Regions from separate parts of the Arthrobacter sp. P4_F10 genome, predicted to be linked through region 1. Evidence: riboswitches for the same ligand, from Rfam matches in the RefSeq annotation. Region 1 holds a riboswitch; the other holds the start of a gene.
What was found. A riboswitch is a leader RNA that binds a small molecule or an ion and turns the genes downstream of it on or off. The one in region 1 is predicted to bind cyclic di-AMP.
Positions count from the first base shown of each region.

Region 2: linked by a shared signal. The riboswitch ahead of AC1DR1_RS12775 (hypothetical protein) and the one ahead of AC1DR1_RS09615 (aggregation-promoting factor C-terminal-like domain-containing protein) in region 1 are both predicted to bind cyclic di-AMP.

Region 1 is NZ_JBFUJJ010000006.1:139,252-143,455, reverse strand. It holds gene AC1DR1_RS09625 (response regulator transcription factor) at 1-221, shown strand, start outside; gene AC1DR1_RS09620 (sensor histidine kinase) at 225-1,925, shown strand; cyclic di-AMP (ydaO/yuaA leader) riboswitch at 2,094-2,253, shown strand; gene AC1DR1_RS09615 (aggregation-promoting factor C-terminal-like domain-containing protein) at 2,253-3,077, shown strand; gene AC1DR1_RS09610 (bifunctional glycosyltransferase family 2/GtrA family protein) at 3,226-4,204, shown strand, end outside.
Region 2 is NZ_JBFUJJ010000010.1:58,131-62,334, forward strand. It holds gene AC1DR1_RS12765 (cation:proton antiporter) at 1-1,173, opposite strand, end outside; gene AC1DR1_RS12770 (hypothetical protein) at 1,170-1,448, opposite strand; cyclic di-AMP (ydaO/yuaA leader) riboswitch at 1,619-1,822, shown strand; gene AC1DR1_RS12775 (hypothetical protein) at 1,827-2,492, shown strand; gene AC1DR1_RS12780 (sensor histidine kinase) at 2,589-3,593, opposite strand; gene AC1DR1_RS12785 (response regulator transcription factor) at 3,586-4,204, opposite strand, start outside.

The sequences.
Region 1 (4,204 bases):
CCGCCACGCAGTTCGAGCTGCTGCGCTACCTCATGGAAAACCCCAAACGGGTCATCAGCAAGGCCCAGATCCTGGACCGCGTCTGGGACTATGACTTCGGCGGCCAGGCGAACATCGTGGAACTGTACATTTCCTACCTGCGCAAGAAGGTCGACGCCAACCACGCTCCCATGATCCACACGGTGCGCGGCGCCGGCTACGTCCTGAAACCGGCGGACTGATCCGTGCCTTCACTTTCCGGTGTGACACGCGTCCCCGGGCGCGACTGGCGCAACCCCTCCACGTGGCATTTGCGCACCCGGCTGGTTCTCGTCGCCATGGCGCTGCTCGTGGCTATCTGCGGCGCTGTGGGACTGTTCAGCTACGCCTCCATGGACTTGTTCCTGACCCGGCAGCTCGATGACCAGCTCGGCCAGGCTTCGCACCGCTCGAGTGAGTTCAGCCGGCCCCCTGCCGGCAACCCCAATGGCAGGCCGGATCCCTTAGACGCGCGGGGACAAAGGGTCGGCACCCTCATCGCCCGGATTGAGAACGGCAACGTCAGCAGTGCAGGCTTCCTGGCCACCGACGCCACCCGCGCCTCGCTGTCATCGGAGGACGACCAGATCCTCCTGGGACTACGCACCGACGGTCTCCCCGTTGATCGCTCGCTGTCATCCGGCGCCTACCGTCTCGTTGCCACGCAGACCCCATATGGCGACACCATTGTCACCGGGCTTCCCCTTGCCGATAAACAGAGCACCCTGACCTCCCTTGTCTGGACCATCACTATTGTGTCGCTTGGCGGAATAGTTCTGATCGGCCTTGCCGGGACTGTGCTCATCCGCCGCACCATGAAGCCGTTGGAGCAGCTCTCCGAGGTGGCCACCCAAGTTTCCCGCCTCCCGCTGGACGCCGGCGAGGTGGCGCTCGGGGTGCGCGTCCCGGCGTCCGCCGCCCACCGCGGAACCGAAGTAGGCAGCGTGGGCTACGCGCTGAACCAGATGCTGGACAACGTCTCCAATGCCCTCGAGGCGCGGCAGGAGAGCGAGATGAAGGTTCGGCAGTTCGTCGCCGATGCCTCGCACGAACTCCGAACCCCGCTGACGGCCATTCGCGGCTACACGGAGCTGATGCGGATGACCGAGCACTTCACTCCCGACGGCCAGAGATCCCTCGCGCGCGTGCAAAGCCAGTCCGAGCGGATGACCACCTTGGTGGAGGACTTGCTGCTGCTGGCACGCCTGGACGAGGGACAGCCGCTCAAGATCTCCGACGTCGACCTCACCCAGTTGGCCATCGAGACGGTGAGCGATGAGAAAGTCATGGCCCCGGACCGCATCTGGCAGCTGGAGCTTCCGGAGGAACCCGTGGTGGTGCGCGGTGACGCGACCCAGCTTCACCAGGTCCTCGCCAACCTCCTGTCCAATGCACGCAAGCACACGGACCCCGGAACCAAGGTGGTTACGGGCGTCATGCGTTCGGCTGACGGCAGCGCCATGGTCACTGTGACGGACAATGGCCGCGGCATCGCCCCCGAATTCGTCGGCCGGGTCTTCGCCCGCTTCGCACGTGCCGACGCGGCGCGCACCAATCCCGCGACCAGCGCCGCAGCCAGCGCCGCAGCCAGCGCCGCAGCTAACTCAGCCGTCGCGACGGCGGGGGCCCGGTCCGGGGGCGCCGTGCGCTCGGCATCCGGCGCTGCTTCCGGTGCTGCTTCTAGTGCCGCTTCTAGTGCCGCTTCTAGTGCCTTTGGCATGGCAGCCGGAGGCAGCCATGGTCAGGGAACGGCGACTGCCGCGCCGACCTCGGAGGGCACGAGCGGGTTGGGCTTGTCCATTGTCCATTCGATCGTGGAGGCCCACGGAGGAACAGTCGAGGTCACGTCCCGGCCTGGCCGCACGGAGTTCGCCGTGCGGCTGCCCGCGGCGCCGCCGTCGGCGTAGCCACCCACAGGCCCCCACCCGAACGACCGGCGACTCCGGCGCAAGCCGACACCCCGCAGTTGTGACTCCTGTTACCAAAATGTGACTTAAGCGGCCGGGTCCTGTAGCGTCTTTGGGGTGCGCCGCCATTGGTGCCGCATATCCGGACGGACGCCAAACTCTGCCGCTTCCCGGATTCCGCTGGACCAGGCAGAGGCGGGGGACCCAGAGTTCCCGGGCATTCTGCTTTCATGCGCCCTCGGGGTGAAGCCGACACGTGAGTTTCCGTGCGGCCGGATGACCTCATCCGAACCCGACAGCTAACTCCGCCGGCGTTGAGAGGCCACCATGACTGAATTCCAAGTACAAACGCGCCCTGACGGCGATTCCCATTCCCGTTCCACCAAGTCGCGCCACCGCGCCGAACCGGCCACGCAGGCATCCGCCCTGTCCAGGCTGGCCACCGGCCTCGGCATCACCGGCCGCCGCGCCGCCGTCATCGCCGCCGCCTGCGCCATGCTGGTGGGGGGCGGCGCTGCCAGCCAGGCGGCAGAGCCGGGGAGCCAGGGCACGAACGTTGGAAGCAGCCAAACAGCCACCACCGCCGACCCGCTGGCCAAGCTCAACTTCGAGCGGGCCCAGGTGGCTGGGCCGACCGCTCCAGTGGAAAAAAACGTGGCACCCCAGATCTCGCAGGTTAAGGCCGTCGAAGCGCTGATCCAAGCACCCGCTGCTCCCGTGCCGGCTCCCTCAGCCCCCGCTCCTGCACCGGCTCCTGCAGCCGCTGCGGTTCCCGCCCCGGCCCCCGCTCCCGCACCGGCCCCGGCAGCTGCCCCGGCTCCCGCAGCTGCGCCGGTCGCAGTCGACGACCCCGCCGGGGCCCAGGCCTACGCCGCGGCCCAGCTGGGCAGCTATGGCTGGGCACCGGGCCAGATGCAGTGCCTGCATAAGCTCTGGACCAAGGAATCGGACTGGAAGACGACTGCCACCAACCCCAGCAGCGGCGCCTACGGCGTGGTCCAGTCCCTGCCGGCCACGAAGATGGCGAGCGCCGGCGCCGATTACATGACCAACTACCGGACCCAGATCAACTGGGGCCTGAACTACGTCAAGGAACGCTACGGCTCCCCCTGCGGCGCCCTGAACTTCCACTACGCACACAACTGGTACTAAACCGGCGCTAACCGGCCTCCACAGAAGGCCCCGGATCCACATGGATCCGGGGCCTTCTTGTGTGTCGGGGGCGGACCAGCCGGACTTCCACAGCCCCCGCACAGCTTGACCCTAAAGCCCTCATATGGGCCGCCGGGAAAGTTGAGCCATGACATTCACAGACCAGGCCACAGGAACCCTGCTCCGCTCCACGGCGACGCCGGCCAGCCCGGCCGCACGGCCGGGGCCTGCCCTGGCCGAAGCGCTTGGCCCGGGCACGTCCGCCGGGGCGCTTACCGGCCCGGGCGGCCGGCGCTCAGCCATTGACACGCGTGCCAGCACCCCCCTGCTGGACGTCACCATTCCGGTCTTCAACGAGGAACGGGATCTCGAAGCATGCCTGCGCCGGCTCCACGCGTACCTTCTCGGCGCCTTCCCGCACTCCTTCCGGATCACGGTGGCGGACAACGCCAGCACCGACGGAACGCTCAAGGCGGCGGAACGCGTAGCCCGCGAGCTGCGCGAAGTGAAGGTGGTCCATATGGCCGAAAAGGGCCGCGGTAACGCGCTTCGCAAGGTGTGGCTTGCCTCGCCGTCGCCGGTCCTGGCGTACATGGACGTGGATCTTTCCACTGATCTGGCCGCCCTCGGCCCGCTCCTTGCGCCGCTCATTTCGGGGCACTCCGACCTGGCGATCGGGACGCGCCTGACCCGCAACTCGCGTGTGGTCCGTGGACCCAAGCGCGAATTCATCTCGCGCAGCTACAACTTCCTGCTGCAGTCCCTTATGGGCGCCCACTTCAGCGACGCGCAGTGCGGTTTCAAGGCGATCCGGGCGGACGTGGCCCGGCAACTGCTCCCCCACACACTGGACAACGCCTGGTTCTTCGACACCGAGCTGTTGGTCCTGGCAGAAAAGTGCGGCCTGCGCGTCCACGAAGTCCCGGTGGACTGGACCGACGACCCTGATTCCAGCGTGGACATCGTCCAGACTGCCCTCGCTGACTTGCGCGGCATGGCACGGTTGAGCCGGGACCTGCTCTCGGGCCGGATCCCGGTGCCCGAGCTGCGCGCCGCCCTGGCCCGCGGACCGCTGCCGGCCTCCTCGCGGGCCCAGGAACAAAGCCCCGGCGGAAGCCTCTTCGGGC
Region 2 (4,204 bases), on a different contig from region 1:
GACGGCGCTGCCGGCATCGCCGGATCTGCCGTCGGCATTTGCAGGCAGCGCGAAAGCCCTCGCCGCCCGTGACCCGGCGACGGCGCTCGCGGCTATGGTGACTAGAGCGCCGGCCAGCAGGGCCGCTGCCTCGCCCGGGAGCAGGACCTGAAGCTGTGTGCCGATGCTCGCCGCCGCAACCGGCACGCCAAGTTGGGCCGCCGACAACACCCCGAGGGGCAGCGGGAGACCCAGGAACGCCAGGCCGGCGTGCGTCAGCAGGGTCCCTACTCCCAGGACCACGCCGAGGGCAATCATCTCCGGATGTCCGGCCAGGTCCTTGAGCGTCAGCGATGCACCCAGCCAGACGAAGAACACCGGACTAAGGAAACCGTCGCTGAGGGCGAACAGTTGCCGGGCCAGCCGCCGCGGTTCGCCGACGGCGGCCACCACCAGGCCGAAGGAAAAGCCTGCCAACATCACGGACACATTGCTCCATGTCGCGACTGCGGCCAGGGCGAAGAGAACGGCCAGCTGGCTCCTCAGCTCCAGGGCAAACTTGCGGCTTTCCGAGAGTTGGTGCACGCGAGCGCGGATTCCCCTGCGCTCCAGCCAGCGCAAGACGAAATAGAGCACCACCGCGCAGCCGGTCACCGTAAGCACGCCCAGCGCCGCGCGGCCTGCGTTGGGCGGATCCACGAGGAGCGGCAACGCCACAATGCAGGCTATGTCGGCGATGGCCACCTGCGCGGTCATGGCGACGACATCGGGTCCGCCGAGGCGCAGCGAATCGATGATCGGAAGGACCAGGGCGGCCGACGAGGACGCCAGCAGCACTGCGTAGAGGGGAGCATGTCCAGTCCCGAAGAGCAGACCGATCCCGGTTCCGACCGCCACCGCTGCCGCCGCGGCCGCAATAGCCCGGCGGGAGCCATTGCCGAGGGCGGAGCGGATCTGCGGATCCCTCACGGGAACATGGGTTCCGGCCACAAACATCATCAGCGCGAACCCGATGTTGGCCAGCAGGATAAACGTCGGGTCCGCAGGATCAACCAGGGCCAGGCCTGAGCGTCCGATCGCGATGCCGGCCAACAGTTCGCCCAGCATCACCGGCAACCGCCAGCGCGCCGGCAGCGCCAGCAGGGGTCCGGCCAGGGCGACGACGGCGATCAGCGCCAGGGACAGGAATGTCACGGCTCGCCGCTGCGGGCGGGCCCAGGGCCCGACCGCCGCTCCACCACGGCGTAGGCTTTCCCGTCCAGGAACGCCCAGTCATTGACAACCATGTACCCAAGTGCGTCCACCCGGTCATTCAGGACGTGCTCGTCGAAACCTCCGTCGCGCGGTTCCGCGTCCCAGGTGGTCACGTGGACGTCCCGGCCGTCCAGGATCAGCAGCTCGGTGTTGACGTCGAAATCCTCCTGTGGCTGATTGCTCAACTGGCAGATGGCGACACAGTGGCTGTTCATTTCGGGCCTCCGCTTCGGCGTGTGCTGATGGCATCATCCTACGTTCGGATGCGGCGCCGCCCCATGGGCAATTGCCGGACCGTTCTGTGGCCGCCGTTACCTGAATGTGACTTTTGCATGCGGATCGCGTTACGGTGGATGAGTGCCTGTTGTCTCCGATACGGGCGCTCCCCAGCCGATTGCCTAACTCTGCCGCGGCCCGGGGGTAACTCGCATCAACGACCGGCAGAGACGGGGAAACCACTTTTGGCCTGCTGATTTCGCAGGCCTTGGGGTGAAGCCGCACAGTGCCCGCAACGACGGGCCCGGGAGTGCGGCCGGGTGCCTCCCATCCGAATCCGACAGCTCACCTCGCAGGCATTGGGAGAGGCTACATTCATGTCTTCAATCAGTACTTTTGTGCGCCATACGGCCGTCCTCGCCGCCGCATCCGGCCTGGTCCTCACCAGCGGAATGGCAGCCAACGCAGCCGCAGCACCTGCTCAGCGGGACTCCGCTCCGGCGTCCAACGTGGACGTCACGGGACTGGTCAGCGCCCCCGTGAACGCCGACTCAAGCGTCAAGATCAGCTTTGACCGCCCCGCGGTAGCTACCGTCGCAGCGCCGGTCATCGAACAGCCCGTTGCCGCGGCGCCGGCTCCCGCCGCTGCGCCTGCAGCAGCACCGAAGGCAACCGTGCAGGTGCAGGCCGCTCCGGCGGCCGCGCCGGCCGCGGCGCCCGCTGCCGGCGGACGCAACGCCATCATGCTCTCGGCCGCTTACAGCCAGGTGGGCATCACCCAGGACTGCACCGCCATGGTCGAAAAGGCCCTTGGCGCGGCAGGCAAGCCGGTTGGCAACATTGGTCCCCGGGCGTTCCTTGGCCTCGGAACCGTTGTGGGCACCCCGCAGCCCGGCGACATGGTGGTCCAGTCCGGCCACGTTGCCATCTACGCCGGCAACGGCCAGGTGGTCAGTGGCGGCATGAACGGAAAGAACCAGACGATGGTCCACCCGCTGTCATGGCTCACGGCGACCGGCGGCGTCACCTTCGTCCGCGCCTAAGCCGCGCTGCCTCTTCCGGGCCGGAAAGTCCGGAAAGACCGGTGATCGATTCCCTTGGGGGCAATCGATCGCCGGTCTTTCCTGTACATATAGTTCTCAGGGATTCCCCCGCCCGGCCAGTGGAAGCGTCAACTTCATGACCGTCCCCTCGGCACCTGTCGCGGCCACCTCAACGGCGCCGCCCGCAGCGACGGCGATCTCCCTGACCAAGGCCAGACCGATGCCAAAGCTTCGCTGTCCGTGTGCACTGCCTGTGCTGGCGGTCCGTACGAAGCGGTCAAAGATCCGGGTCTGATCGACGCCGGTGATTCCGGTCCCCGTGTCCGCCACCGTGATCACGGCGCGGTTCTGCTCGATCGAGGTCGTGATGGACACCCGGCCGCCCGGGGGCGTGTGGGCGAGGGCGTTGTCCGCCAGGGCAAGCACGGCACGGCGCAGCGCGTTATTCTCGATCCGGGCCAGCGGCCGGGCATCGGCTACGAAGTCCACGGCCACCTTGCGCTGCTCTGCCACCAGCTGGAGGCTCCCGGCGACGCTGGCGGCGGTGTCGGCAAGGTCGGCAGGCGGTGCGGAGCGGTCCGGGACTTCCGCTGTTGCCGCGAGGAGCAGTTCGTTGACAATCCCGGTCAGCGTTGCTGCGTCCTCCCGGATCCGGGCCAGGTCGTGGCCTTGCCTGGAGCCGGGCACGGTATTGCGCTGGGCAAGCTGGATCCTGGTGTCCAGGATGGTCAAGGGCGTGCGCAGTTCGTGGCTCGCGTCCTGGACGAAGCGCCGCTGCCTGGCCAAGGCATCACCGAGGGGACGGATGGCGCTGCGCGCGCTGAGCCACCCGACGATGCCGGCCAGCAAGATTCCCGCCACCCCGGCGATGACCATGGCTTCGAGGACATCTTTGGAGTCCAGGTACGCGTAGGCCGTCCCGGCCGCCGCCGAGCCCGGCACTTCTGGATGGGCGAGTTGATTCATGAGGTACAGCGCCGTGGCAGCGAGCAGCCCGAGAACCATGACCGCGCACGCGGCGCTGATCCGCAGCGCGACCTTGAGCGAGGCCTTGCGCAGAATGGAGTGGTCCGGATTTCCTGCGGTCCCGCCGTTACTCATGGGCATCGCCGATCTGGTAACCGAGGCCGTGCACCGTGCGGATGACGGCCTTGGAGATCTTCCGGCGCAGGTGATGAACATAGGTATCGATCACGCCGGGCTGGTCCGAGGCGTGGAAGTACGCCGCGAGGAGTTCGTCCCGGGTGAAGACACGGCCGGGTTCCGCGGCCAGGGCTGCGAGCAATTGGCCTTCTTTCGCGGTCAGCGACACCGTGTGCCCGTAGACGGACCGGACGGAACGCTGCGTCGGATCCAGTTCCCAGTCCCCGATCGCCACCGGCGCCGGGGCCGGGGAAGGGAAGGTGCGCGTCAGTGCGCGCAGGCGTGCCGCCAGTTCGCCGGCGTCGAACGGCTTGGTCACGTAATCGTTGGCTCCGGCGTCCAGACCCCTGATCTTTTCGTCGGCATCGCCCAGCGCGGTCAGGATCAGGATGGGCGTGGCAATGCCTTTCGACCGTAAAGCCGCGATGAGGGCGATACCGTCCATGACAGGCAGCCCGCGGTCGATCACCATGACGTCCCAGGCCCCGGTCAGTCCGTGGTGGAGGCCATCACGGCCGTTGGTGACCAACTGGACCCGGTAATCCGGGTCCAGGAGCTCGGCGATGAGC